2 regions of the Sedimentibacter sp. genome follow, and region 2 is predicted to be linked to the other one. Evidence: a T-box and tRNA genes for the amino acid it is inferred to sense, from the RefSeq annotation. Region 2 holds a T-box; the other holds one or more tRNA genes.
What was found. The T-box of region 2 lies ahead of AAGU76_RS13050 (valine--tRNA ligase). A T-box ahead of a tRNA ligase gene usually reads a tRNA of that ligase, here a tRNA-Val.

Region 1 (17,906 bases), on a different contig from region 2:
ATAGAAAAATACGGCAAAGATAATGTTATTGATTCCACTCTTGGCGCTTTGGCAGACGACGATGGAAATCTCATATGTCTTGAAACTGTTTATACAGAATTGAAATCCTTACCCAATGCCGACATAGCTGCATATGCACAGGTTGCAGGACAGCCTGATTTCCTGGAAGCTGTACAGGATGCGTGCTTCAAAGGTTACAAACCAGATGCGTACATAAAGGCAGTTGCTACTCCGGGCGGAACCGGTTCAGTAAGACATGCAATCTTCAACTACACGAATCCTGGAGACTCAATCCTGGTTTGTGACTGGTTCTGGGCACCATACGTTACAATTTCCGAAGAATTCGGAAGAACAGTAACAAATTATGAACTTTTCAATGAAAAGGGCGAATTCAACATAATATCATTCAAGGAAAAGTTTGAAGATCTTTTGAACAAGCAAAAAAGACTAGTTACAATAATAAACACTCCGGCAAACAACCCTACCGGATACAGCCTCTCCGACGAGGAATGGGATCAGGTTCTTCAAATCGCAAAGGAAAACGCCAAAGATCCTCAGAACAAAATAATCATCGTAGTTGACTCCGCTTACATAGACTATGCAGGAGTAGGCAACGAAAGAAGAGAATTCTTCACAAAATTCGGAAACCTTCCTGAAAACATCCTTGTAATAGTTGCATACAGCATGTCAAAAGGATATACAATGTATGGTTTAAGATCCGGAGCTGCAATCGGAATTTCCTCAAGCGAAGAAATAGCAAACGAGTTTTACTATTCCTCTATGCATGCCAACAGAGCAAACTGGTCAAACGGAACAAGAGCTGCAATGTCAGTAATGACAAACATAGCAAAGGATCCTGAAAAGACAAAGGCCTACGAGGAAGAGGTCAACGCCACAAAGACAATGCTGAGAAAACGCGCCGACGCTTTTGTTGAGGCTGCTAAAGAAGCAAATCTTGAAATACTTCCTTACAGAGACGGCTTCTTCGTAAGCATACCATGCAGCAACTCAAAGAAAGCATCCGAAGAACTGATTAAGGAAAACCTGTTTGTGGTTGCACTTAAAAAAGGACTCAGATTTGCAGTTTGTGCCGTATCTGAAGAAAAATGCAGAATTGCTCCTGCTAAAATCAAAAGGGTTATAGACAATTTAAAATAGATAATAAACAAAACGGCCGGTATCAACCAGCCGTTTTTTTATTGTCTTATGAGCTTTTGAGATTTTGTCTTCCACTTTCCGGACAGATAGTACGGTCCGGTTATCATGAGCCAGAAGAACCATCCTATGCCGTAGCTGTAAAACATGTATTCCTTGCCGAAGTTGTATGCAATGTAGTAAGCAGACGGTATTCTGCCAAGCCACAAAGTCACTATGGCTCCTATCATGGGAACAACGGACTCCCCCGCTCCCCTGACGACCGCATTTATTACGAACACAATGGCCAGCAGCACGTATAACGGCATTACGTTTTTCAGATAGATCATTCCCGATTCAATAACCGCCGAATCCGAGTTGAAAAGTCCCAAAAGAGGCGGCCCCAGAGGAATTATAACCAGTGCAAGCAGGCATACAATCACTGACATGGTTACCGCTGCAACCGTTCCGCTGTGAACTCTGTCCATCCTTCCGGCTCCTATGTTCTGACCCGTGTAGGTTGTAACTGCATTGCTGAAGCTTTGAATCGGCATGAAAGCAAACATGTCAATCTTGTTGGCTGCATTGAAGCCTGCGATGAAGTCGGAACCGTAGCTGTTTACAAGAGACTGAATGCTCATTATTCCTATTGAAAAAAGCATCTGCTGTATTCCCGTCGGAAGGCCAAGTTTAAGTATTTTAACAAATATATCCCTGTTGAAGTAAAATTTCAATATCTGAAAATTAAGCACTTCATATTTCTTGCGCATGTAAACCAATCCAAAAATCCAGGAAAAAGCCTGCGCTATTATGGTGGCTATGGCAACTCCTGCCACTCCCCAGCCGAAGACCACTACAAACAGCAGGTCCAAAGCAATGTTAATGCCTGTGGCAATGACCAGAAACAAAAGCGATGACTTGCTGTCACCGAATCCCTGCAGTATTCCTGTGTTCATGTTGTAACCTATGGCACCAAGAAGCCCCGCAAAAATTATCATCATGTACTGCTTAGCCATGGGCAGCGTATCTGCAGGCGTGTTGATAAGATTAAGAATAGGTTCGCACAGGAAAAGACCCAATATTGATATGGGAATTGCACCCAATATCATGGCCGTGTAAATTGTCTGACAGGTTTTTTTCACATTTTCTATATCACCGGCTCCTACGTACTGAGCTATGAGTATTGTTGCCCCTATGCCCAGTCCTATGAACAAGGATGCCATCATGAATATTAACGGAAATCCTGTTCCTACTGCAGCCAGAGCAATTTTTCCCACATAATTGCCGACCACAATGCTGTCAACCATGTTGTAAAGCTGCTGAAACACGTTGCCGACCAGCATCGGAAAGGCAAATACAAGTATGAGTCTGACCGGATTCCCTTCGGTCATGGCATTTATCTGCTTGTTGCCGCTGTTGCTGTTATTGTCCTTATTTTTTAATTCCACCCAATCACCTCCGTTAAAGCCAGTATAGTATACCATACATTAATATAAATACAAAATGTAATTTTTTATTTTCTCTTAGATGAAAAAAAGAGAGGTATCTTCCGGCAGGGCTAAGTGGGCTAGACTTTCCAAGCCGAAAGAAGATCTCTCTATTGCAATGGCTTATTTAATTTCCTGAACTTTTAGTTCAGATAAAGGTTGTACCGTCTACAGCATAGCTTCGTAAACTAATTGTTCGAGACTATTCTTTGAATGTGTAAACAACTTCTGTTGATGATTTCTTGTTGTTCATTTCATTCAGAGCCTGAATCTTGTACGGCAGGCTGTACAAGTGAATGAATCCTGTTGCATCCTTCTGGTCGTAAAGATCTCCCGTGCTGAAAGATGAAATTGATTCGTTGTACAAAGCATACTTGGAAGTCATTCCTGCAAACTTGATGGTTCCTTTGTACAGTTTCAGCTTAACTGTTCCTGTAACATTTTTCTGAGTTGAGTCAACGAATGCATCAAATGCGTCCTTAAGTCCGCTGAACCACATTGCATTGTACACAAGCTCTGCATACTTGCTGCTTATCATTTCCTTGAAATGAGCAGTTTCCTTTTCCAGAACGAAGCTTTCAAGGTACTTGTGAGCTTCTAATAGAAGGGTTCCTCCCGGTGTTTCATATATTCCTCTTGACTTCATACCAACAAGTCTGTTTTCAAGAAGGTCTATGACTCCTATGCCGTGTTTGCCTCCTATTTTGTTGAGTGCTCCTAGCATTTCCTCGCCGCTGAGCTTTTCGCCGTTGAGCTTCACAGGAATTCCTTTTTTGAATTCTATTTCAATGTACTCAGCCTCATCCGGAGCCTTTTCCACGGTGTTTGTCATTATGAGCAGCTCGTCAAAATCAGGTTCGTTAGCTGGATTTTCAAGCATTCCGCCTTCATGGCTGATGTGGAGAATATTCTGGTCACGTGAATAAATTCTTTTCTTAGATATACCGTTAAGGTCTATGTTTTTAGATTCAGCATAGTCAATTGCATCTTCTCTTGAAGATATATCCCATATACGCCATGGAGCAATTATCTTGATGAACGGATCCAAAGAAGCTATGGCAGTTTCAATACGAACCTGGTCGTTTCCTTTTCCTGTGCAGCCGTGAGCTATATACTTGGCTCCTTCCTTGTGTGCAACTTCAACAAGTTTTTTTGCAATCAATGGTCTTGCGTAAGCCGTACCCAGCAGATACTTGCCTTCATAAACCGCATTTGCCTTCAGTCCCTTGTAAACATACTCTTCAACAAACTCATTTACTACATTTTCAATATAGACCTTGCTTGCCCCCGAAGACAAGGCTTTGTTTTTAACGAACTCCATGTCGTCTTCCTGGCCAACATTCACGCAGCATGCTATGATTTCAAAATTATCGTAATTTTCTTTTAACCATGGGATTATTATTGATGTGTCCAATCCGCCTGAATATGCCAATACTACTTTTTCTTTTTCCATCTCTTCCATCCTCCAGATTTTGATATAAGATTAAAAATTTACTTTCCGTATAATTATTCATTAGTTATATTGATTGATTGGATTAGAAAGGGTAAAAGCTTCTCGGAAAAACAGGGTTAAACCCTGGGCATAGCGCAGTTTCGTTCACCAATTTATCAGCTCCCTACGGTCGCATAAATTGGGAACTCATTGCGTTTGACCTACCGCTGTTTTTCTCTCCCTGCGGTCGGAAAAACAGGGTTAGGGCATAAAAAAAACTGCTGATAAAGAGGCGGTTTGTGTCCGCGGTACCACTCTTTTTTAGGCAGCTGCTTTACTCTTTCATCATAACGGTATTTAACCGGATTCTCATACTGTTATTTCCGAGAATCTTTTCATGGACTCTTTTCAACTAAATTTCACTGCCGGACTCACACTCTGTTCCGACTCGCTGAAGCTCAAGTTTAATCTACTCTTCCAATCATCAAATTATACATAATTAATCATTTTTATACGATTATAGTCTATGCCCTTAACTTTGTCAACTCTTTTTTATAAAATTTTTTCAAATTTTATTATATTTATTCGAAGTTGAACTAAACAAAGGCGGAACTACTCCGTTTTTAACGAAAAGCAACTGTAATATTTATCCCGTTCGATCATAGACACCAAACGCAGCCTGTCACTCTGACCACATCAGGAATCACATTGTTGTTTATGGATTCTTCCTGATTTCCTTCAGATGACATATGCTCGCACTATAAACAACAAGAGGATGCCTTTTCGGCATCCTCCAAATTCCTTGAATTACTGTAACTTCCTTCTCCCTAAAAAAGGGCATAAAAAATGGGAACTATAGGGCTCGAACCTATGACCCCCTGCTTGTAAGGCAGATGCTCTCCCAACTGAGCTAAGCTCCCGTGACTGTTTATTATGTTACCACAACTTCAAACAATTGTCAATTGCGTTTATAAAAATTTCCTCAATATTTTTATCGCTGTCAATAAATCTTCAGCATCGATAATTCTTCATGCACAACCGAAATAATGCTGGGAATTATTTTTAAAAATAGTATAATGTAGTTATGTCATTTTACTTTCAGGAGAAAAAAATGAAATCAGAGTCACCGCAAAAGCCCTCAAGCTTCATAGGAAGCAGTTATATACAGTTTTTCTTGAAAAAATATCTTATAAACTACATACTGGGAATCATGGCACTGCTGGTCGTTGACTACGTGCAGACCAGGGTTCCAATCATAGTAGGAAACATCATAGACCGAATCGAGCTGGGTAAAATGGATACCGTCTATGTACAATCTTCAATCGTTAAGCTCTTTGCCATTGCAGGAACCATTTACGTAGGAAGGATTTTGTGGAGATACTTCATATTCGGAACATCAAGAAGCATCGAACGCGACATGAGAAACGACATGTTCAGCCATCTTGAACAGCTGTCAGCCGTCTTTTACCACCAGCACGGCACAGGCGAAATAATGGCGTACATGACAAACGACCTGGAAGCTGTGCGTATGGCCCTGGGTCCCGGTATTCTGACGCTGTGCGACGTGATTGCCCTGGGATCCATAACCGTATTCAACATGGTTACTGAAATAGATCCTCTGCTGACAGTCGCAGCTGTCATTCCTCTTCTTCTCATTGCCGTGTCAGTACGTTTCATGGGAAGGGAGCTGCAAAGCCGCTTCACCAAAAAGCAGGAAGCCTTTGCGCAGCTTTCAAACTTTGTGCAGGAAAGTCTGTCAGGCATAAAGGTAATCAAATCCTTCGTGCAGGAGGACAAGTCCAACTCATCCTTCGAAAAACAGAACAAAGACGCATTCAAAAAGAACATTGACTTAAGCGTAATTCAGACGCTGATGCATCCGTTCATGCAGATGATTTCAGGTGCTGCGCTGGCTGTAGCCATAGGTTACGGCGGCTACATAACAATAAAGGGTAGAATAACACTGGGAGAGTTCTCGGCATTCATACAATACCTGGGCATGCTGGTTTGGCCAATGATGGCCACGGGCATGACCATCAACCTGTTCAATACGGGAGCCGCTTCACTGGAAAGAGTGGAAAAAATACTGAAAGAGCCAGTGGAAATCAAGGACTCGGAAAACAGGTCCGTTGAAAGCCTTACAGGAAGCATACAGGTGAAAAATTTAAGCTACAGATACCCGGGAACGGACAAATATGTGCTCAGGGACATTGATTTTTCTGTAGAGAAGGGACAAACTCTTGGAATCATAGGAAGGACCGGCAGCGGCAAGACAACGCTGGTAAACCTGATGCTTCGCATTTTCGAACCCGACAAAAACACCATATACATCGGAGGCTTTCGCATCTCAGACATACCCCTTAAGGTTCTCAGGAAAACCATCGGCTACGTGCCCCAGGACAATTTTCTTTTCTCCGACACCATAGCCAACAACATAGATTTCGGCTTACGAAGCGGTCAAATGGACAAAATAGAACAGGCTGCCAGGGATGCTGTGATCCACGACAACATTGCGGAATTTAAAAACGGCTACGATACACTGGTTGGAGAAAAGGGTGTATCTGTTTCCGGAGGCCAGAAACAGCGCATATCCATCGCCCGTGCTCTAATAAAGGATCCGGAAATATTGATACTGGACGATTCTGTATCAGCCGTTGACACCGACACTGAGGAAAAAATACTCAATACACTTGAAGAAAGGCGTAAAGGCAAGACAAACATAATAATCGCCCACAGGATTTCAACCATTCAAAACGCCGACATCATTATCGTGCTTGACGAAGGAAGGATTGTTGAAAAGGGTACACACCAGCAGCTGATCCAACAGGATGGTCTGTACTGCTCCATTTATGAAAAGCAGCTTCTTGAAAAAATGCTGGAGGAACAGGAGTAGCCATGAAATACGATGATGATGGAAAAAAGAAAAAAATAAACAAGAACATTGCAAAGAGGCTTCTGAAATATGCTAAACCGTACATGTGGCAGTTTGCTCTTGCAATACTCATAATTTTCGCCATAGTTGCCGTGGAGCTGTACCAGCCTGTTCTCATAGGAGACGCGGTGGACAAATTCCTGGCCCGCTACACAGCTAAAACCGCACCTGCCGTTGATGCAGGAGTCACGACACAAGCAGACATTAACGGAGTCATAAAAATCAGTCTCGTGTACCTGTCAACAGTGGCGCTGGTTTTTGTGCTAAGTTATGCACAGGCCATGATACTTGCACGAGCAGGTCAAAAAATAATCTACAACATCAGAATGGAAGTATTCAGGCACCTTAATACGCTGTCCATAAGCTTCTTCAACTCAAACCCCCTAGGCAAACTTGTGACAAGGGTTACGAATGACACAGAGGCATTAAATGAAATGTACACCAGCGTCATTGTGAACATACTGAAAAGCTGCTTTGTCCTGGTGGGTGTAATCATCACGATGATCACTTACAACAGCAGACTTTCACTGATGACATTCACGGTCATACCTTTCATTGCCCTGTTCACCTTTGCATTTGAAGGTGCTTCAAAAAAGATTTACAGGGAAATACGAAGCAAAATTTCAGCTCTTAACTCATTCATATCAGAACATGTTTCCGGAATGAAAATAGTACAGATATTCGCAGTTGAAAATGAAATATTCGACAAGTTCAAGACAGAAAATGAAAAGCTGCGAAAAGAAAACATAAAGCAGCTGTTTGCTTTCAGCATATACAACCCCACAAACTACCTCATGAACATCACGGCAGTTTCAATTCTTCTGTGGTTCGGCGGAAGGATGGTACTGGAAGGCACAGTGTCCATAGGAACCATAGTTGTCTTCCAAAGGTACATAAGCAAATTCTTCGAACCCATACAGGAGTTGGCTGAACAGCTTAACATAGTTCAGTCGGCAATGGCAGCTTCAGAAAGGATATTCGGCCTTCTGGACGAGGAGCCCGAAGTCAAGGATGATGAAGATGCGGTTGAAATGGACAGTTTCAAGGGAAGCATTGAGTTTAGGAATGTCTGGTTTTCCTACAAGGAAGACGAATGGATACTCAGGGATGTGTCCTTCAAGGTAAATCCCGGAGAAAGCGTGGCCTTCGTTGGAGCTACCGGAGCAGGAAAAACCACGATCCAAAATCTCATCTGCCGTTACTACGATATTCAAAAGGGAGACATATTCATTGACGGAATAAACATCAAAAAAATCAAGATATCAAGCCTCAGAAGAAACATCGGTCAGATGCTTCAGGACGTGTTCCTGTTCTTCGGAGACATAAAAAGCAACATAAGGCTTCAAAACCCAGACATCACAGACGAAGAAATCACAGAAGCTTCTAAATATGTAAACGCCCACAACTTCATATCAGCCTTGCCCGGAGGATATGACGAGCATGTCATTGAAAACGGCGCTGCATTCTCCGCCGGTCAGAGACAGCTCATCTCATTTGCCAGAACACTGGCTTTCAAGCCGGACATACTGATACTTGACGAAGCCACAGCAAACATAGACACAGAAACAGAAGTACTGATTCAGGATGCACTGAAGAAACTCATGAAAGGAAGGACGACACTTATAGTGGCCCACAGGCTGTCAACTGTACAGAACTCCAGCAAGATAATAGTCCTTCACAAGGGTGAAATCAGGGAGGAAGGAACCCATCAGGAACTTCTGGCTGAAAAGGGCATTTATTACAAGTTATACAAGCTCCAGTACGAGCATGCATAAAATATAAATCAGGAGGTCAACATGATTAAAGTCGTAGCAAAGGGAATTTATTTGGAAGGAAAGGCTGATGAAGCAATCACCATGTATGATGAGCTGGTGAAGAAGACAAGAGAGGAAAAGGGATGCATTTCATACAGTCTGTTCAGAGATGTAAACAATCCGGACATCCTCACTATGATTGAGGAATGGGAAAGCGTCGAAGACCTTGAAGCTCACAAGATATCCGAGCACTTCACAAGAATAGTGCCCAAGATAGGGGCTTTGAGAAAGAGCGCCGAACTGAACGTGTACAAAATGGTGTATTAAAAATACGCATTAAAAAATCGGCATTTGATGCCGATTTTTTTCTGTTTATATGTACAATTTCTTCCTTATCAGCACACATGCTCGGCCAATTCTGCCTGAACCTGGTAAATGTTAAGCGTCCTGTTGAAGTGCTTCTCTATGGGCTGTGAAGAGCCTGAAACCCATATTTTCAACTCTGCATCCAGATCAAAATGGCCGGCAGTCTCCACGCTGAACTGTGTGATTTTGCTGTATGGTATCGAATGATATTCAATCTTTTTTCCCGTCATACCCTGGACATCTATCAAAATCAGCCTTCTGTTCGTAAAAATAAACATGTCTCTGATCAGTTTGTATGCCTTATCAATATTTTCATTGGCCGCCAACAAATGACCATATTCCTTCTGTGCCTCCACAGCGCTGTATTCGGACGCATTGCCCAGCATTCCATCAAAAATTCCCATCTTTCTCCTCCATCTAAACTAGTTGACTTAATTATAAAGGCATACCATTAATTTATCAATCAAAATCAAACCTCTCACAAAATTTTGCCATATAAAATTTTTGCCATATATAAAATTATATATCCATTTTATTGAAACAAGTCACTTAATGTCGGTGAATGAATAATATGAATATAACTATCGAGATTCAGGTAGCACAAATATATGAGAAAGGAATGAAAATTTTGAATAGACAAGATTACGACACCTATGTGCCAATGGTGCCATATATGCCCGAAAATCCCAGAGTAGGGTACGGTTATGTGCCTTACCAGATAAACCCGCGATACTTTAACAACTTAACAGAAGCTTTTGTTCAGGGAACCTTGTATCCTGATTTGGTAACTCCATATTTAGAATATGTTCATGAAGAGGTGTAGATATGATGAGATATGACAGACAAAACCTAATGACCCATCAGCAGCTATCAATGCTGACCGATATTCAAAAGCTGCACTTCGCAGTAACTGACCTGGCTCTTTTCCTGGATACCCATCCCAATGATCCTGTTGCTCTTTACAGACACCACACATATGCTTCGCAGCTCAGGCAGTATCGGGATGCCTATGAAGCACAGTACGGCCCCCTGTGCAACATGAATCCCGAAATGAGTGACACATGGCGTTATATAAACAGCCCCTGGCCATGGGAAATGTAAAAAATTAATCTAGAAAGGATGATAAGTCTATGTTCATGTATGATAAAAAATTACAATACCCTGTAAGGGTTTCCAACAAAGACGTCAGGATGGCCAAGGCTGTTTTAAACCAGTATGGCGGCGCAGACGGTGAAGCAAGCGCCAGCATGAATTACCTGACCCAAAGATTCAGCATGCCCCTGAACGAAACAAAAGGCATTCTAACGGATATAGGAACTGAAGAACTTGGGCACATGGAAATGGTGGCTACATTGTTTAAAAAACTGCTTGAAGGCGCTACAAGAGAGGAACTCATTGCAGCCGGCATGGGTGGATACTTTGCAAACCATGAAACATGCCCATTCCTGCTTGATTCTGACGGCGTTCCATGGGAAGCAAAATACACTCAGGCAAAGGGGGATCCTATAGCTGATTTGTACAACGACATGGCAGCAGAGCAAAAAGCAAGAGCAACATATGAAAACCTGATTCTCTTAACAGACGACCCGCTGGTTAAAGACACGCTGAGGTGGCTGAGAGAACGAGAAATAGTCCACTTCCAGAGATTCGGCGAAGGTCTGAGACTTGTGGAGGAATACACAGCAAGCAAGAGATATTTCTGAAATAAATATTTAATATATCACACAACACCTTACAGGTTGTCAGACTATTGACAGAACACGCTTATGTTACTCTGAGCGCTAGCGAAGGCTCTCATCATGTTCAAGTGATGAGATTCTTCGGACTGCGTCCTCAGAATGACACGTTCAAATGTTACTTTGTCATCAACTGACATCACCTTATCGGTGTTGTGTATTTCTATATCATCATGTAAACTAAAACATCAGAGATTATTGCTCCTATCACAACCAGCATGATAGGCATCCTTAGGAGGCTTAATACTACTGCAACAAAGGCACCCACCAGTCCAATTGCCATGTTTCCTTCATCTGCCGACAACACTCCTGGAAAAATCAGCGCTGCCATTGCCGTATAAGGAATCAGGCTCAGAAATTTTTCCATTTTTTTATTGAATCTTATCTTTTCAACCAACACGGCGGGCAGCATTCGAGGCAAGTATGTTACAATTCCCATTCCAAAAATTAAAATCAATATCCTCACTTTATGCACCCCTTTCCTCTTCCTCATCCTTTACAATGAACATCCCTATGACTGCGCCTGTTAATATGGAAAATATAAGTGCGGTGCTGGACGTAAAAAACATGCCGAAAATACTGTTAATAATTCCTGTAACAATCACGACTGCTAATAACTGCATGTTCTTTCTAATGTTTGGTATCAATATGGCTATAAACGAAGCAAAAAATGCTATTCCAAAGCTTTTAGATATGGTGTCAGGTAAAACACTCATTGCGATGCAGCCGATGGTTGTGGAGACAATCCATGAAATACCCAGAACCACATTGATTCCAAATAAAAATATGTCGTCATCCTCCCCTTCCTCACTCATGGAAAACAAGGCAAAAGATTCATCACACAACACATAAGCTAATGCCATCTTTTTCAGAAGACCTTTTTCCTTTAATCTGTTCATGACATATGTGCTCATTATCAGATGTCTGAGGTTAATTAAAAAAGTTGCAAATATGATTGCAGGAACTGATGCTCCCTGAACAAGCATGCCAATGGACATAATCTGGCTTGCCCCGGCAAACACTATGATTGACATCAATATTGCCTGCCATGATTCCAAGCCTCCCTGCCTTGCTATAATGCCAAAAGAAATTCCAACCGGTATGACTCCCATACATATGGGCAACGCGGTTTTAACTCCGGAAATAAATCGTTTCATTGCAAGTTCCCCTTTATCTTAAATAAATCTATTTTACTATACAAAATTTTTCAATGCAATTTATATTTATCCGTTCTGTGATATAATAAGTACTACCTAGCCCTTTTAAGTTTGATGGCAAAGTATTTTTCAAACGTTTAATTCTGAAGGCGAAGTCTGAACGATAAAATTATCAACAGAAAGTCAATATCATACAAGAGTTGTAAATACAGTTGTGATATTCTGATGTTAAAGAAAGGAGAAAAGTATGATACTTGAAGAACGTACAGTATGCTATGACAGGGACCTGGAAATTGAAGCCTACCGCTTCAAGGGAATCATGCAGAAATTTCCCAACCACTTTCACGAGCATTATGTGATTGGATACATTGAAAGCGGCAGAAGGTTTTTGTCATGCAAAAACAAGACATACAGCATTGAAGCAGGGGATCTGGTGCTGTTTAATCCCATGGACAACCACACCTGCGAGCAACTTGATGATATGGCACTGGATTACAGGTGCATCAATGTAAAAACAGATATCATGAAAAAAGCAGCTTTTGAAGTCACAGGCAACGAATACCTGCCGTGTTTCACGCAGCCTGTGGTTCAGAAAAGCGAACTGACCGGACTGTTGTGTGATCTGCATAAATCTATAATGGAAGAACAGCCAGGTTTTAAGAAAGAAGAAACATTCCTGTTTTTGATTGAACAGATCATTGAGGAGTATACAAAACCTTTTGTTCAGCATGCCAATTCGGAGGTCAGAGAGGAAATCCAATCCGTATGCAGGTATATAGACGATCATTATCCGGAACGCATAACTCTGGATGACTTGAGCTGTCTGAGCAAAATGAACAAGTACTCCCTGCTCAGGTCTTTTACAAGGCACATGGGAATAACTCCTTACCGCTACCTTGAAACAGTAAGAATAAACAAGGCCAAGGAGCTTCTGGAAAGCGGAGTCGAACCGGTTGATACTGCCATGCAGACCGGTTTTGCAGACCAAAGCCACTTCACCAACTTCTTCAAGGAATTCATAGGACTGACTCCAAAACAATATCAAAATATTTTCAACCGTGATGAATGACGTTCATGTTGATTTTAAGACGAAAAGAGGATTTTAGAATTGGAAAATAAAGATTTGAAATGCGTAATGGTTGTGGATGAAGCTTTGCCCATTGGCATAATAACCAACACTGCTGCGATAATGGGCATAACTTTGGGAAAGCACATACCTGATGCTGTTGGCTCAAACGTAACTGACAAGACAGGAAATTCTCATATGGGAATCATAGAGTTCCCTGTGCCCATTTTGAAAGGAAACAACACACTTTTAAAGGAGCTCCGAAAAAAGCTGTACCAGCCTGAATTTTCAGATTTGACAGTGGTGGACTTCTCGGATGTTGCTCAAAGCTGCAATACTTACGATGATTTCATAAACAAGATATCAGGCATACCTGAAGGTGAACTTCAGTATTTCGGCGTGGCAGTATGCGGCAGGAAAAAACTTGTGAACAAGCTTACAGGAAGTATGCCTTTGCTGAGATGAACATGCCAAAATGCAACATGGCAGGCTAATAATAGCCTGCCACGATCTTCCATACTTGGTTTAGGAAAGTTATATCTAATTGCCACATTCATCATGATGCTGATGCTCGTGACAAACAGACCCAGTTGATTTAAGTGTTCCTGACAGATATTGTTCTGCGGAAGCTTTTGCATCTCCTCTTGCACCGGTAACCACTTCTATGCCTTTTTCATTAAATATATCTATAGCTCCGCCGCCCATTCCGCCTGATATTATAACATTTACTCCCATATCATTTAAGAAGTTTGGTAAAAACCCAGGTTTATGTCCGGGATTTGCTACAACATTGCTTTTCACTATCTTATTACAATCACTTTCAAAAATACAGAAACCTTCACAATGCCCAAAATGTTCAGTTACCATTCCTTTTTCACTTGCTACTGCTATTTTCATTTTACATTCTCCTTTATTATTCAAAACTTTTCCCAAACTTTCCTAATCATATAAAATTTTCATGGTTTTTTCAAATACATCCTTTGCGGCATTTCCCGAAGGACAATTCATGTCAGCAATACTTTGACCATTGTTGATAGCTTTTACAGCGCTAGGGTCAAACGGAATTCTTCCCGCAAACGGTATGCTGTTATTTTTGCAAAACGACTCGATTTTTTCTGTATTCTCAATGTTTGTATCATACTTATTCACGCAGACTGCAATTTTTGCGTGAAACTTATTTGCAGTATTTATTATGCGTTCCATATCGCTGATACCTGATATTGACGGTTCTGCAACTATTAAAACCATATTTGCACCGCTTATTGAGGCAATCACAGGACATCCTATTCCGGGAGATCCGTCTATGATTGCAAGCTGAGCATCTTCAGCAGTCCTAAGCTGCTTTTTGACCTCGGTTACAAGCATTCCTGATGTGCCGCTTCCCATTTTAAGCTCTGCTGTTGAGAACGTTTTATCGCCTACATAAAGCATAAGTTTTCCGGCAACATTGGGATTCAAGTTCACTGCATCCACAGGGCAAAATTCTTCACATACACCGCATCCCTCGCATGCATAAGGGTCTATTTCATATTTGTTTTTTAAGCTGTCACATTTGATGGCATCAAATCGGCAATTTTTGAGACATGTACCGCACTGTATGCATAGATCCTGATTTATCTCAGCCTTCGGCAACCCATAGTAATCAGATATCTTTGGCACTGCCTTGTTGTTCATTACTAGGTGCAGGTTTGGAGCATCAACATCACAGTCAGCGTAGGCGCGAACATCTGTTAACTTGATAAAAGCACTGGCAACAGTTGTTTTCCCTGTTCCTCCCTTGCCGCTAAGAATTAACAGTTGTTTCATTGCTAACCTCCTCCATGACAGAACAAAGCAGTGATGCAAAAAGATTTCTGTACTTTTCTGTTGACCACGCGGAAATCAACGCGCTGGAATTGATTTTGCCAAGTTCATTGTCAAATGGTATTTTGCCCAATATTTTAATATTTCTGTCAAGACAGTACTTTACAGCAGGATTTTCTCCGTCAAGACACTTGTTCAGCACAGCACCAAAGGGTTTGTTAAATAGCTTTACCAGATTGTAAACCATGTTGAAATTGTGCACGCCAAACAGTGTGGGTTCTGCCACCAATATGCAGTAATCCGCATCCTTGATGCTTTCCATGACAATGCACGCACTGCCTGGAGGGCAATCAATAAACGTCAACTCATTTTCTTCAGTGCTGCCTAAAAGTTCTTTTATTATGGGTATTCCCGAAGCTTCACCTGTATTTAATATGCCTGTAGCTACCTTGACATGTTGTGAAACACCTTTTTGAACATTACCTATAGTCTTTTCAACTTCGTTTATGGCTTTTTCAGAACACAAAAGTGAACATCCGCCGCATGAATGGCAAACCTCGTCAAAAACGATAACTTTTTTATTAATGTATGCCATAGCGTTAAACTTGCAAAATTCCATGCATTTACGGCATCCGCTGCACTTTTTATCATCAACTTTTGGAATTTTTATTGTTATTTCTTTTGTTTCAATGTCATGAGGTTTAAAAAATAAATGTCCGTTTGGTTCTTCCACATCGCAGTCTAAATATGTTGATTTTTCAGCTGCTGCAGCCAGATTAACCGATACAAGGGTCTTGCCTGTTCCTCCCTTACCGCTTAACACAGCTATTTTCATTTTTCTCCTCCATGACTGTGAAATCCTTCATGGAATTCATCAAGCAAGTTAAGCTTTTCTGCAAAATATTCATTAATATTGTGTTTTAATGTACCTTCCACAGCTTTATATACCAAGACTTCCGCATTTCTCAGCACTTTTTCGGCATTTTCGCCGCAGCGGGGAGTGATAAGAACCTGGGTTCCATTGTCAGCTATGACTTGTGCAGCTCTTATTCCTGCTCCTCCCTGACTTACGACAGCACTGTTATCTAAAAAAGTTGTTTCCTTTGTTATTGAGTTATAGAGAAGAAAATACGGCGCCCTGCCAAATGATTGGTAAACCTGGGCACTCATGTTTTTATCTTCAGCTGGAATAGCTATTCTCATAACTGCCTCCTATTCGTATATTGTTTTCCCGGAATCATCCGTCATGTTGTCCAGTTCCTTGCTGACTGCATCCATCTGAACCTTCAGGTATTCCATCTGTTCTTCAAGAATCTCCCTTCGGTTTCTGAAATTGTATCCATAAGCAGCAAAGCACCTGCCGCGACCTCTGCCAAGTCCTCTTCCTGTACTGGATCCCATACCCATAGGACCTGTTCCGTTTCTTCCTGACATTTTGTTACCTCCTTTTTATTGACATATGTCATTTATATTTTTATTATATATCTTTATTGACATATGTCAATAATTATTTCATTTCTTTTTCTTCAATAAAAAATGCTTAATGAAAACAAATGATTGTCATTAAGCATTTTTAATTATATGGACTGTGGATTAAAGATTCTTTAATTCCCTTACCAAAATATCATCGTATGTGTCAAGCCCTGAAATTTGCGCTGCCAGCTCAGTCATGGGGACTATGTCGCTTCTGTCTATGCATTCCAGTTTGAACTTTCTGTTCAGTGCCATCAGCTGCCTGATTCCGGCAGAAACTCTGTTGATGTAGGAATAAACTCCTACTGCTCCTGCTGATATATGTTCCGCATTTTCATAATAAAGCTTAAGCTCCCTGATATCAGCAAATATTTCCTTCTTGGTGCTTCCAAAGCGCCTGTATTCTTTTGGTATGTTTTCGGAATCGATCAGTTCTTCGACTTTTTTTCCGGCCATTGCCGCTGCCATAGCTGCCCTTCCCACTGCCACAAAGTTTACATGTGGGGCGCCCAGAGCTAATCCCTTGAATATCTGATCCTCCGTTGCAAATCCGCCGGCTATGGCAATCTGCGGAAGACTGCAGCTTTTTTCCTTCAGCTTTTTAAGTATGTCGTGAAGCATGCTTTCCAGATATACAGTCGGGATACCCCATTCATTCATCATCTTTACCGGGCTGTTTCCTGTGCCTCCTCCGGCTCCATCAAATGTTATGAGGTCGACACCTGCCTCGGAAGCAATCTTTATTATGCGAACCAGATCCCTTGGGTCAAACGGACCTGTTTTAAAGCACACATGTTCCGCTCCCAGTTTTCTAAGTTGTGACACACGGTTGATCAGCAGCTCCTCATTCCACACAGGAAGCTTTCCCACTTTTTCAAATACGGGGCCCTTACCGTTTCTGTAGTTTTCGGCAACCTGTGGATCAGTTGGATCAGGAAAAACAAGGTACCCCATATTTTTAAACTTAACAGCGTCATCTATATTTTTGACCCTGCCCATTCCCTGTATACCCTTGGCTGCCTGTCCGAACTTGAGCTCTACAGACTTAAGGCCCAGTTTTGTTATGGCATAATCAAGCACACCAAGGTTCTCATCATCGTAATTGGCTTGAAGGATTATGTCTCCGCATCCTCTGTAGTACTGCCTGAAAGAATCTACCATTTCCTCGATCAAGGGCGACGAAGTTACTTTTCCGTTTTCAAGAACCAAATTCTTATCCTTAGCCACAACGTCTTCACCGATAACGACCAATACTCCGGCTAAGGCTGCACCTGCATAGTAATCCTTCCAGTTAAGTTTTGCCATGGCCGGCAGAATTATGGGTGCATTCATTTTAACCTTGTTTTCAATTCCAAATTCCATATGTATGTCTACATTTGGAAATGATGCAATTTCAGCATCCTCAATACAGCCTGATGATCCGAACACCCTCCCGTTAATGTTGAAGTGCGAAAAGTCAAGCGGATATTTCTTTTCTGAAGCAAATTGATTGACATCTGCTTCAAAGGGATAAATTGCCTCGGAACCCCTGATGGCCGATAAACCTATTTCACATGGACCATAGCA
Region 2 (12,601 bases):
AGTTGTTGATGTATCTGCATTATCCTTGTCTTCAGGCAGCCTGAGCTCTTCATTTGCAGACCTTGGAACAACATTCGGCGCCGCATTCGGTCCTAAAGGCATGCAGTCCTTGTTTTCGGATCCTTCAAAAATACCGTTGGTATTGATGACTGTATTTGCATTCAGCTTGTCTGATACGTTTGATACCATAGGAACATTCATCGGAACAGGAAGAAGAAGCGGAATATTCAGCGAGGAAGACCAGAAATCACTTGAAACAAGCACAGGCTTCAAATCCAAAATGGATAAAGCGCTTTTTGCAGATGCCATAGCAACATCAATCGGAGCAATATTCGGAACCTCTAACACAACAACATACGTTGAAAGCGCTGCAGGAATAGGAGCAGGCGGCAGAACCGGACTCACAAGCGTAGTTACGGCTATATTATTCCTTTCATGCATCCTGATTGCTCCAATAGCTGGAGTTGTGCCTTCAGCTGCAACTTCGCCCGTCCTTATAATAGTTGGTGTCATGATGATGTCGTCATTCACCAAAATAAATTGGGAAGACCTTGAAGAGGCGATTCCTGCATTCTTCGCCTCAGTGTTCATGGGCTTTTCATACAGCATTTCCTACGGAATAGCGGCAGGTTTCATTTTCTACTGCCTAATTAAACTGTTCAAGGGTCAAATAAAAGAAGTTCACCCAATTTTAATAGTATCCACATTGTTGTTCATAGCAAACTTTGTGGTTCTTGCAATAATCAGTTAATTGACTCATATCGCCTCGTTACTGAAGCTTCAGTTTTATAACAAAGCACCTTTCAAACGCGTCATTCTGAAGGCGAAGCCTGAAGAATCTCAACACTTAAACATTAGGAGATTCTTCGCTGCCGCTCAGAATGACAAATTCGTAGTTTGTCAATAGTCTGCTGCCTCCCTCGGGAGGCTTTTTTATTTCAGCAAATTTGACATTAATTGCGTCGGTCTTGCATTTTTAAGAATGCCCTTCCGGTGATTTTTGCAAAGCAGCCTGCATTTTCTGAACGATGTGGTTTTTAAATTGCATTTTAACGCAGGCTAACTGCTTTTTTTCAAACTTTTTTATATTTTTTTGCATTTTTATATTTACAAGTTGCATTTTAGATGTTATAATGAGTTATCAAATCAAATCTAGGAGGTTTTAATATGGGTATACAAGTGAAAGATATAAGAGACGTCGTTGCAAAAATCAATTTTAATAAATGCGGAACCATTACATGCATCTACAACGTAGACAGCAAGTGCACACAAAAAGAATGCGAACTACATGAAAGAGGATTGAAGCAGGAAGAAGATTAATATGATTCTTACAATTGAAAACTATAGATAAAAGCGGCAGCTGAGATGATGGCCGCTTTTATTATGCAAAAAATTGTCCGCAGCTTCGCCAAATGTCAATGTCTTTACCAAAACGCGAAATAAAAATTCCGGTTTCCCGGAATTTCACTATATGGCTATCTCTTCAGTTTGAATTATGTTAAGGTATCTCAAAGACTCGATGGCGTCCCAGAAGAAGCACTCTTCGCCTATTATTTCTGTGAGTCCCGAACGGTCGAACATTTCCTTCACATTGTCCTGAACCCCGCAGAATATGACAAGCGTGCCGCTGCTTTTCAGCTTCCCAACAACTTCCTTGAACACTCCCACTGCAGACTCGTCAATGCTGGTGGCGGCCCTCATGGATATTATCATGTTTTCCGTATCTATTCCGTGAACAGTGAGCTGCTCAAGCTTATCTCTGGTTATAAAGAACAAGGGCCCGGTAAGATATACTATTTTCGTGTTCACATAATCCGATGAAACCTCATGGCCTTTGATTCTCTTCAAATCCACCGGACTCACGTCAATCTTCAATTCGCTGTTCTTCAGCACAAATATCATGATGCCCAGGAACACTCCTATAAGGATTGCAATTGTCAGATCGAACATGACGGTTGCAGCCATGGTTATTGTGAACTCCAAAATGGCAGTCCCGAATTTCTTTTCAAATATGTACTTTATCTCATTCCACTCATTCATTCTCCAGGCCGTTACCATGAGCACTCCCGCCAGTGCAGCCATTGGGATTCTCGAAATGAACCTGCCCAGAAACAGCATGGACAGCATCAGCCCCAAAGACTGTACAAGAGAAACCATTCGTGTCTGTCCTCCGGACTTAAGGCCTACGCTGGTTCTCGCAAGCACTGCAGAGGCAGGTATACCGCCGAAAAACGGAATTATGATGTTCCCAAGCCCCTGAGCCATCAATTCTCTGTCTGCATTCAAGGGCTCGTTCTTCACCTTGCCTGCTGACGCACCGCAAAGAAGGCTCTCAATCATGCACAGTATGGCTACGCTCATAGCCGGACTCAACAGCTTAAATGCCGTACCAAGGGGCACAGTCCCGAGACTGAGCCTTTGCTCCAGAAATATGGTGTTTGGAATTTCACCCACAAGCTTAACAGGAAAATTCAAAACCCAGTTTACAGCCAGTGCTATGATAAGTCCCGCCAGCGATGACGGAAACCTAGCATTCCATTTCTTGGGCCAGAAAACCATAATGGCAATTACCATAAGCCCTATGAAAACCGCGTAGAAGTTAGGTGAAAATCCCAGTTCTCCGTAAGACATGATCTTTTCTATGATGTCTGCTCCGGCTGAAGTTGTACCAAAGAAGTTGTCCAGCTGTCCCAGTGCGATTATTGCTGCTATTCCTGACGTAAAACCTGTGATGACCGGTCCGGGTATGAATGTCACAAGCTTTCCGAAGTGAAAAACAGCAGCCATGATCAGAAGCACTCCTGACAGAAAACCAGTCACAAACAGGCCCTGAGGTCCGTAGCCTGCAAAGACGGTTGCCAGTATGGCAATCATTGTGCCTGTTGGACCTGATACCTGGTATGATGCTCCGGCAAATCCACCCATCACAATCCCTGCAAGTATTGCAGACATTATTCCCGATGCGGCTCCTGCGCCTGAGCTTACACCGAATGCCAGTGCCAGCGGAAGAGCAACTGCAGTTACCGTAAGCCCTGCCATTACGTCCTGTGACAGTTTTTTGCCGTTGTAACCCGCAAACTCCAGCCTAAGATCCTGAAAATATTGTTTTAACATTTCTCTCTCCATATAATTGTAATTATATAATACCAGATGAATATTATCACTTTCTTCCAATAAACGCAACAAAAAAACCGCTGAATTTCCAACGTTTTGCGAAAACGTTTCCGCGGTTTTTCATTTATATTAATTATTGTTGCATTTTTATTTCCATTTCCCCTATTTTGACCTTCTGGATTTTTGTGGTATCCAGTGGCTTTAAAAATATCATGTTTATTGTTGAAGTCAGAGGATTTGTGCTTGTTCCCATGCTTGAGATTTCAGCTTTTGATCCGTCTTCCATTATCACCTCAACAGAGTCGTTCAGCCTGCCGCCTCTTTCGTTGCCGGAAAGGATGCTGTTGTACATTTTTACCGTCAGAGACAGGGGCGATATCTTGATGTTATCCACCGTGTACTTTCTGCCGTCCAAAATAACACTCCTGTTTACAGGAACAGTAACGGTGGTATTTTTATAGTTTGCTCTGAATTGAACTTCCCAATGACCATTTACTGTGTTGGTTTTGTTGACCATATCATATTTGAATTCATAGTTTTTAAGTTCTTCCATATCCTTTATTTCAAAAATGTAGTAGTCGTAATCAGTCCCGCCGCGACGCTCTGTCAGTACCAGCGAAGAGTACAGTTTTTCATCAGCGTTTGATTTGCTTTCGAAGTATATGTTCCCAAGACTTGAATCACCATATTCCTGCCTTACAATTCTAAGGCACAGATTTTTTTCTGCAAATCCGGCATTGTCTATTGATACGCCGCCTGTCCCTTCTGCGGCTGGGATGTTAAGACCGATAAAGGGCAGAACCTTTTCAGGCGTAATGTCATTTATGTGCTGTGCCTTTTGCTTTTCATCCTCCGGCATGTTTTCATCCACGGGAATGTACGGCTTGTTTTCATTTATTATGAGTTCCTGGTCCTGATAGTCCGTGTTTTCAGCCAGAAAGCCGTACAGGTCAAATTTATTTTCAGGTTCTTCAATAGAATATTCAGTAAAATTTTCTGCTGTGAGCGCAAGTTTTTTTCCGGCTGCCTTTTTTTCGGTGTTGCCGATCAGCACAAAAGTTGCCTTGTTGTCATCGGGATCGGAATCCTCAATCTTATACCAGGTATAGCCGCCGGAACCGCCAAAGTCCAGATTAAGATGTTCAAAATCAATGTAATCAGCCTTTTTGAAGCTGGTGCCGTCTTCCTTTATAAGCTCAAATATGATGTAAAATGAATTTTCGTCACCAACCATGTTTGCCACGTTAAGCGTAATGCCGTTCGAGGTTGAACTCTCCTGAATTTCGGTTCCCATATCATTGACATACCTGATATTTTCACCGAACAGTCTGTGGTATGCGGCTGAAAGTCCTCCCTGCGCAAAAACGGCTGCAAAGGATAACAGCATTACCATTGCTGCAGCAAGCGGCAGTATGAACCTTCTGCTTGCAGGTTTTTTCCTGTTCAGCTTCTGCAGGGTCATCTTTTTAATCCTTTTTGCTTCTTCCCGGGACATTTCCTCCTCCTGAAAAACCATGTCTTCATTTTCCAGGCTGAAGCTGTCCAGCAATTCATCTATTTTTTTCATGGCGTCATCCTTTCTATATGTTTATGCCGTTTTCAACAAGGGCTGCCTTAAGCCTTTCCTTTCCCCTGTAAAGCTTGTTTTCCACCGCCTTGGCACTGACCCCCATAGATAGGGCGATGTCCTTCACCGCCTCATAAAGGTAGTACCGCCTGATGAATATGTCCTTGTCCGGCTGCGGCAGACTGTAAATTGTATCCTTGATTATTTTTCTGTTAATGGTACCTGCAACATGGTCATCCATGTCAAATTCCAGCTGAATATCATTTTCCTCCAGAGGAATGAGTTCTCTCTTGTTCATTTTTCTGTTGAGCTTGTTTATGCTTACAAACCTGGCTATGGATATGATGTAGTTTTTAAGCACGCCCTTGCTGCTGTCATAATTATCGATGGACTTCCATAGCTCCACAAATACATCCGATATGCATTCCTCTGCATCCTGGCGGTTCTCGTATCCGATGATTCTCACTACCACGGTCTTTACAAGGCCCCCATATTCATCTATGGCACAGGAAAGTCCCTTGGAAGGATTTTTCTTTAAAAGATTTATTAAATTTTCATCATTCATGATGCCCTCCCTCATTAGCTCCTTCATATGCATATTCACAATTTAAACGGATTTCACTCACATTATACTATAAAAACATAAAAAAACTCAAAAATAAAAACGGCTGTGGTTAAACAGCCGTCTCAGCTTACATTATTATTTTGTCAATTGTTATGTCCTTTAAATCCTTGCAGCCTGACATTATCATTACGTCTCGAAGCTCTGCACCGATTTTTTCCGTGTAAAGGGCTACCCCTTCACTTCCGCCTCCGAAAGCTGCTATGACGTACGGTCTTCCTATGAGAACGGCATCAGCACCAAGTGCTATAGCCTTGAACACGTCTGCTCCCGAGCGTATGCCTCCGTCAACAAAAATTTTCAGTTTATCTCCCACAGCTTCCCTTATTTCCGGAAGCATTGAACATGGGGCTGCAGCATCCTGCAGAACTCTTCCTCCATGGGAAGAAACAACTATTCCGTACGCTCCTGCTTCCAGCGCCTTTTTTGCACCTTCAGCAGTCATGACGCCTTTTACGATAAACGGTACCTTTGTTGATGATGCCAGCTCCGAAAGTTCTTCAACGCTTTTTGCCGATACAGGCTTGCCTGCCAGGGCCAGGTTAATGAGCCCTGCAGAATCTATGTCCATGGCGAATGCCATGGCGCCTGCTTCTTCAAGCAGCCTGATCTTTTCAATTACCTTGTCGTTTTTCCAGGGCTTGATTGTAGGAACCGCAGCACCTTCTGCTCCCCTGATGTAAGGAATGGTATCCAGAAAAATACTGTCATTGGCGCCGTCTCCCGTGAAGGCTGCGCTTCCTGCTTCCAGAGTTCCGTTCACAACCGCATCCACATACTCGGATTCTGTTATGGCGCCGTTGTAGTTTAAATTCATACCTCCGATGGGAGCCGCAAAAAACGGATACTTGAATGTCTTGCCAAATATGCTAAGAGAAGTGTCCTGGCCTTCATTCTTGTAGATTACATCCAGCTTGATCTTTATTTTAGACAGATATTCCACTGAATCTATGAACGCTCTTCCGTTCCCCTTTCCGCCGGTGCCCGGTATTTCACCCTTGCATACAATCCCGTTGCACTCCTTGCATACCCTGCAGTTAGGAGCCATTTTTCTTCTTGCGTTTTCCAGTAATTCCTGATAAGTCATGTTGTTCTCCCTTTACTATAATTTGCTTTTATAATAATATTTTATTAGCTAAGCTGAAATTTTTCAACCGTTATCTTGACTTCAGATGCTCTAGCCTTTCAACAACCTTATCCATCATGTCACGATATTTCTCAAGCTTTTCCCTTTCCTCGGCAACAACGTTCTCGGGAGCCTTGCTCATGAATTTTTCGTTTCCAAGCTTGTTGTTAACTCTGTCTAGCTCCCCTTGCAGCCTTGACTTCTCTTTTTCAAGCCTATCTATTTCCTTCTCGAAATCTATGAGGTCAGCCAGCGGCAGATATATTTCTGTACCTTCTATAACCGAGGAAGCAGTGTCCTCGCCTATCTGCGTCTTGTCATGAACAATCTTAACTTCCGTAATGTTGGCCAGTGTGGCAAAGTACTTGCTGCCTGCTTCTATGAACTCCCTTGCTTCATCCTTTGAAGGAACAAATATTGCTCTCGCCTTCCTGGAAGGAGCAACGTTCATCTCAGCCCTCGTGTTACGGATGCTTCTTACGGCTTCCATCAAGAATTCCATGTTTGATTCATCCTTCTCGAAGTTTTCGGAATCAGAGTATTTAGGCCAGTCGGCTTTCACAAGCCTTGAATCCGTGCCCGGCAGGAACGACCATATTTCTTCAGTTATGAACGGCATGAACGGATGCAGCAGCTTCAGCATGTCTTTTAAAACCTTAATGAGAACAAATCTTGCAGTATCCTTGTCTGTTCCTTCTTCTCCGTACAATCTCGGTTTAACTATTTCAATGTACCAGTCGCAGTATTCGTTCCAGATGAAGTCATAAACCCTTTGCGCCGCAAGACCAAGCTCGAACTTGTCAAGATTGTCGGTAACTTCCTTTGCTGCCTTGTTCATTCTAGAGATTATCCACTTGTCTTCCGTCTTGTAGTTGGCGGAAGCTGTTTCTGCATCCATCAGTTCGCCTTCAATGTTCATGAGAACGAACCTTGATGCGTTCCAAAGCTTGTTGGCAAAGTTACGGCTTGACTCCAGCCTGTCGTTGTTAAATCTCGTATCATTTCCCGGTGATATGCCTGTCATGAGCATGAATCTCAGTGCGTCTGCCCCGAACTGGTCTACAACCTCAAGGGGATCTATGCCGTTTCCCAGGGACTTGCTCATCTTTCTTCCCTCGGCATCCCTAACAAGACCGTGAATGAACACGTGCTTGAAAGGAGATTTGTCAGTCATCTCAAGTGCGGAGAAAACCATGCGAACAACCCAGAAGAATATTATGTCGTAGCCTGTTACCAATACGTCTGTAGGATAGAAGTACTTGAAGTCTTCAGTCTGATTAGGCCATCCCAAGGTGGAGAAAGGCCACAATCCCGATGAGAACCATGTGTCAAGAACATCCTCATCCTGCTTTATGTTTGAGCTGCAGCATTTAGAACATTTGTGAGGAGCATCCTTTTGAACCATTATCTCGCCGCATTCCTGGCAGTAGTATGCGGGAATTCTGTGTCCCCACCACAGCTGTCTTGAAATGCACCAGTCTCTGATGTTTTCCAGCCAGTGTGTGTATATCTTGGTGAAGCGCTCTGGAACAAATTGAACTTCCTTATCCTCCCCTGCCTTGAGAGCCGGTTCAGCCAGAGGCTTCATCTTAACGAACCACTGGTCAGAAACCCTTGGTTCAACTATGTTGTGGCATCTATAGCATGTTCCTACGTTGTGATCTGTGTTTTCTGTTTTAACCATGAAGCCGTTGTCTTCAAGTTCCTTTACAAAAGCCTTCCTACACGAGAAACGGTCCATGCCGTTGTACTTGCCGGCCTGCTCGTTCATTGTTCCGTCTTCGTTCATGCAGTTTATCTGTTCCAGGTTGTGGCGAAGTCCTATCTCAAAGTCATTGGGGTCGTGGCATGGAGTTATTTTCAATGCACCTGTTCCTTTTTCCATGTCTGGGTACTCATCTCCGATTATGGGAATTTCTCTTCCAACCAGAGGAACAATTACTTTCTTTCCTATGAGGTGCTTGTATCTTTCATCTTCCGGATGGGCGGCTATGGCCACGTCTCCGAATATTGTCTCAGGCCTTGTGGTTGCGACAACGAAGTACTCATCAGGATTTTCAACGTATGGGTATTTTACATAGTAGTACTTGCCCGGTATGTCCTCGTGCTCAACCTCTGCGTCTGACAGTGTAGTCTGGCAGTCGGGGCACCAGTTAATTATCCTGTTTCCTCTGTAAATCAGTCCCTTTTCATAAAGCTTTATGAAAAATTCAACTACGGCTTCGTTGCAGCCTTCATCCATGGTGAATCTTTCTCTTGACCAGTCGCATGAATTGCCCAGCTTCTTAACCTGCTTTACGATTCTTCCGCCGTATTCTTCCTTCCACTGCCATGCACGTTTTAAGAATTCTTCCCTGCCGATATCTTCCTTGGATTTTCCTTCTTCCTTCTTGAGCCTTTCAACTACCTTAACCTCCGTAGCTATGCTGGCGTGGTCGGAGCCCGGAAGCCACAAGGCTTCATAGCCCTGCATCCTTTTCCATCTTGTGAGTACATCCTGCAGAGTCATGTCAAGAGCATGCCCCATGTGAAGCTGTCCTGTTATGTTCGGAGGAGGCATCACTATGGTGAAGGGTTTTTTGTCCTTGTTCACTTCTGCCTTAAAGCAGTTTTCTTCCATCCAAATATCATAAATCTTGTCTTCAAATTCTTTTGGATTGTACTTGCTGGGTATGTTTGTTGTCATAATATATATTCCTTTCATCATAATATAGATTCAAATTTTTGTTTCAGTATTGCATAGCTTCGCAGTTTCGTTCACCAATTTATCAGCTCGCTGCGCTCGCATAAGCCGGGAACTCATTGCGGTTGACCTGCCGCTGTCGGGCATACAAAAAGCGGGTGTTCTCCTCACAAAAGGACGAGAAAACCCGCGGTACCACCTAATTTCCATTACGGCTCTTAATTGTATAACGGAATAACCGTTTAATCCTACTTTAGTTCGGATTAAATGCTCCAAAGCTACCTTCGGCACACATGTACTTATGAAACCTTTCAACCGGCGGGTTTCACTCTCTGGAAAGTTTATGAGCCTACTCCTCTTCATCACAGCATCATATTTAATTACTTACCATAATATTAAAATAATGTTTATTTGTCAATAACTATTTGAGCAATTTGTACGCGGATTTACATAATCAATTGACAATCATAATATTTTATAATATACTTGAGGCAATTAAACATCTTTCGATATTGGTGCGCCTTTGGCAATAATAGGGAATTGGGTTTGAATCCCAAACAGTCCTGCTGCCGTAATGAGAGAGCGGTTTTTTATGCTTTTAGCAACCACTGGATTTTCCGGGAAGGTAAAAAACAGCTATGACCTCTGAGTCGGAAAACCTGCCAGTATTATTTGCGTAAATACCGCAAATGCTATGCATTCCAGGAAGAAGGGCGATAGCTTACAGTAACAGTTGGACTCATAAGTCTGTGGTAATTACGTTTCGGCAATCCGAAACGTTTTTTTATTGTTCAGACAGTCAGACTAATCGATTCGTATTTGCAGGGATGTTTAAAATACATCGGAGGTAATATATGAAAAAGAAATTAGCAGCAGCCGTGGTAATGTTGGTTATCATGGCATCAGCAACCGCATGTTCCAAGTACATGCCGCAGGAAAAACCGGTTCAGAGCGCTTCAAAGGAACCAGCGCAGGAAACACAGCAGAAGGCGGAGCTTCCCACAGAAGACAGAGCCGGAAACAAGATAGAAATACCTGAAAATGTGGAAAAGATAATTTCCATGTCTCCATCAAACACCGAGATAATCGTTGCCCTGGGTCTTGGAGACAAGATTATAGCAACCGACAAATATTCAAGAGATATTGAAGGTCTCCCGGAAGGCATACCCTACTTTGACATGATGACTCCGGACGTGGAGCAGCTTGTTGCTCTTGAACCTGACCTGATAATTGCTTCAGGCATGAGCAAGAAAGACGGAAACGACCCCTTCAAGCCGGTTAAGGATCTTGGCATATGCATGGCTTACATTCCTTCAAGCAGCAGCATGGATGGCATATATGAAGACATAATGTTCCTGGCAAATTCCCTTCATGCAAAGGAAAAAGGGCAGGAGCTTGTCGAAGGAATGAAGGTGAAGATTGATGAAATCAAAAAACTTTCGGCCAATGTGAAGGAAAAGAAGACCATATACTTTGAAATAGCCGCAATGCCCAACCTTTACAGCTTCGGCAGCGGTGTGTTCCTCAATGAGATGATTGAAATAATCGGTGCAGAAAATGTTTTTAAGGACCAGGAAAAATGGATTTCAGTATCGGACGAATCCGTTTTAGCAGCAAATCCGGACGTGATACTGACAAATGTAAGTTATGTGGAAAACCCCACGGAAGAAATAAAGTCAAGAGCCGGCTGGGACAGCATGGAAGCTGTCAAGAACAACCAGGTATTTTATATTGACAACACATCAAGTTCACTTTCAAACCACAATGTGGTTAAGGCACTGCAAGAGATTGCTGAAGCCGTATATCCTGAAGTTTATGTGAAATGAGCACAAGAATAAAGGTTATCATATCCGTCGTAATCTGCATAATAGTAGTGATGATGGGCATAGGACTGGGAAGCATTTATGTTCCCGGAAGCCATATAATAAATATAGCGGCCAACAAGCTCTTCTCATATCCCCTTAGCTCGGATGTTAAATCAGTTTCGGTTTCAATTGTGTGGAACCTGAGGCTGCCCAGAACAATTCTGGCATTTCTTGTGGGAGGGGCCTTGGCTGTAAGCGGCACTGTAATGCAGTCGGTTCTTAAAAACCCTCTGGCATCGTCCTATACACTGGGAGTTTCTTCCGGAGCGTCATTGGGAGCTGCCTTTGTCATAGTCACGGGATTTTCAATACCGCTGATTGGACCTTTCACGCTTCCTTTGGTAGGCCTCACTTTTGGTCTTCTGACTGTTTTCTCTGCTGTGAAGTTTGCGTCCAAAATGGACAGAAATCTTGAAAACAACACGATCATACTTGTAGGAATGGTGTTCTCCCTGTTTGTGAATGCCATTCTCACCTTGCTGACTTCCATGGCGAAGGAGCATCTTGAGCAGCTTACGTTCTGGCAGATGGGTAGCTTCGCCCTGAAGGACTGGTCCAACGCTGCAGTGCTGTTTCCAATCGTGGTTGCCGGCGTGCTGGTCATAGGCAGCTACGCAAAGGAACTGGACATAATGACATTCGGCGAGGAGCAGGCCTTCACCATGGGTGTGGATGTCCAGAAGGTAAAATGGCTTCTGCTGGGGCTGTCGGCAGCCCTGACAGGAAGCGCCATTTCCTTTGTAGGAGTGATAGGCTTCATAGACCTCATAGCTCCCCACGTGGTCAGGAAGGTTTTCGGTTCTTCCCACAGGATAGTGATACCCATGTCCATGCTGTTCGGCGGTGCCTTCATGGTTCTGTGCGATCTGGCAGCCAGGACAATCATATCACCTTCAGAGCTTCCGGTTGGTGCCATAACGGCTATTGTTGGAGCGCCGTTCTTTGCATATGTGTATTTTTCCAAGAGAAAGGAGCCTTAAATGCTTACCTTAAAAAATGTTTCCGCCGGATACAACGGAGCAGATGTCATATCAGACATATCCATCGACGTCATGGAGGGTGAAAACCTCTGCATACTGGGACCTAACGGCTGCGGAAAGACAACGCTCATAAAGACCATATCCGGACTGATACCTCACATGGGAACGATCGAAATAGACGGCGTGAACATCTCAGACATGAAAAGGACGGAAGTTGCCGAAAAGATTGCGGTAATGAGCCAGATTTCAACCATATATTTTTCCTACACCGTGTACGAGACGGTTCTGCTTGGAAGGTATCTTCACATGAAAGGAAGGACGTTCAAGGAACCCACAGCCAGGGACAGGGAGTACGCAGACTCCTGCCTGAAAGCTGTTGGACTCTACAACCTGAAGAACAAGCAGATAAACACCCTGTCAGGCGGCCAGCTGCAGAGAGTTTACCTGGCAAGAACGCTGGCTCAGGACCCTCAGATAATCCTTCTTGACGAGCCCACAAACCACCTTGACCTGAAACATCAGGCGGAGCTGGTGGATTTTTTGAAGGACTGGTCCAGGGAGAAGAACCACACGGTTATAGGGGTGTTCCACGACCTTAACCTCGCCATGAAAATGGCTGACAATGTGCTGCTGATGGATAAAGG

Region 1: it has a tRNA-Val gene. The T-box ahead of AAGU76_RS13050 (valine--tRNA ligase) is inferred to sense a tRNA for this amino acid. The anticodon was not compared.

The regions. Positions count from the first base shown of each region.
Region 1 covers NZ_JBCFAS010000004.1:27,227-45,132, forward strand. Annotated here, with positions in the region: gene AAGU76_RS15035 (aminotransferase class I/II-fold pyridoxal phosphate-dependent enzyme) at 1-1,158, shown strand, start outside; gene AAGU76_RS15040 (MATE family efflux transporter) at 1,197-2,582, opposite strand; gene AAGU76_RS15045 (argininosuccinate synthase) at 2,824-4,074, opposite strand; T-box leader at 4,339-4,547, opposite strand; tRNA gene AAGU76_RS15050 (tRNA-Val) at 4,901-4,973, opposite strand; gene AAGU76_RS15055 (ABC transporter ATP-binding protein) at 5,165-6,946, shown strand; gene AAGU76_RS15060 (ABC transporter ATP-binding protein) at 6,949-8,760, shown strand; gene AAGU76_RS15065 (putative quinol monooxygenase) at 8,782-9,066, shown strand; gene AAGU76_RS15070 (PH domain-containing protein) at 9,135-9,509, opposite strand; gene AAGU76_RS15075 (spore coat associated protein CotJA) at 9,725-9,928, shown strand; gene AAGU76_RS15080 (spore coat protein CotJB) at 9,931-10,206, shown strand; gene AAGU76_RS15085 (manganese catalase family protein) at 10,236-10,808, shown strand; gene AAGU76_RS15090 (AzlD domain-containing protein) at 11,005-11,316, opposite strand; gene AAGU76_RS15095 (AzlC family ABC transporter permease) at 11,309-11,998, opposite strand; gene AAGU76_RS15100 (AraC family transcriptional regulator) at 12,246-13,067, shown strand; gene AAGU76_RS15105 (DUF2000 domain-containing protein) at 13,107-13,529, shown strand; gene AAGU76_RS15110 (NifB/NifX family molybdenum-iron cluster-binding protein) at 13,605-13,961, opposite strand; gene AAGU76_RS15115 (ATP-binding protein) at 14,004-14,870, opposite strand; gene AAGU76_RS15120 (ATP-binding protein) at 14,848-15,702, opposite strand; gene AAGU76_RS15125 (NifB/NifX family molybdenum-iron cluster-binding protein) at 15,699-16,070, opposite strand; gene AAGU76_RS15130 (DUF5320 domain-containing protein) at 16,080-16,301, opposite strand; gene AAGU76_RS15135 (glutamate synthase-related protein) at 16,461-17,906, opposite strand, start outside.
Region 2 covers NZ_JBCFAS010000003.1:257,278-269,878, reverse strand. Annotated here, with positions in the region: gene AAGU76_RS13080 (NCS2 family permease) at 1-751, shown strand, start outside; gene AAGU76_RS13075 (hypothetical protein) at 1,168-1,320, shown strand; gene AAGU76_RS13070 (SulP family inorganic anion transporter) at 1,468-3,114, opposite strand; gene AAGU76_RS13065 (DUF4179 domain-containing protein) at 3,248-4,681, opposite strand; gene AAGU76_RS13060 (sigma-70 family RNA polymerase sigma factor) at 4,695-5,246, opposite strand; gene AAGU76_RS13055 (alpha-hydroxy-acid oxidizing protein) at 5,374-6,390, opposite strand; gene AAGU76_RS13050 (valine--tRNA ligase) at 6,461-9,115, opposite strand; T-box leader at 9,283-9,487, opposite strand; cobalamin riboswitch at 9,609-9,794, shown strand; gene AAGU76_RS13045 (ABC transporter substrate-binding protein) at 9,967-10,938, shown strand; gene AAGU76_RS13040 (iron ABC transporter permease) at 10,935-11,957, shown strand; gene AAGU76_RS13035 (ABC transporter ATP-binding protein) at 11,958-12,601, shown strand, end outside.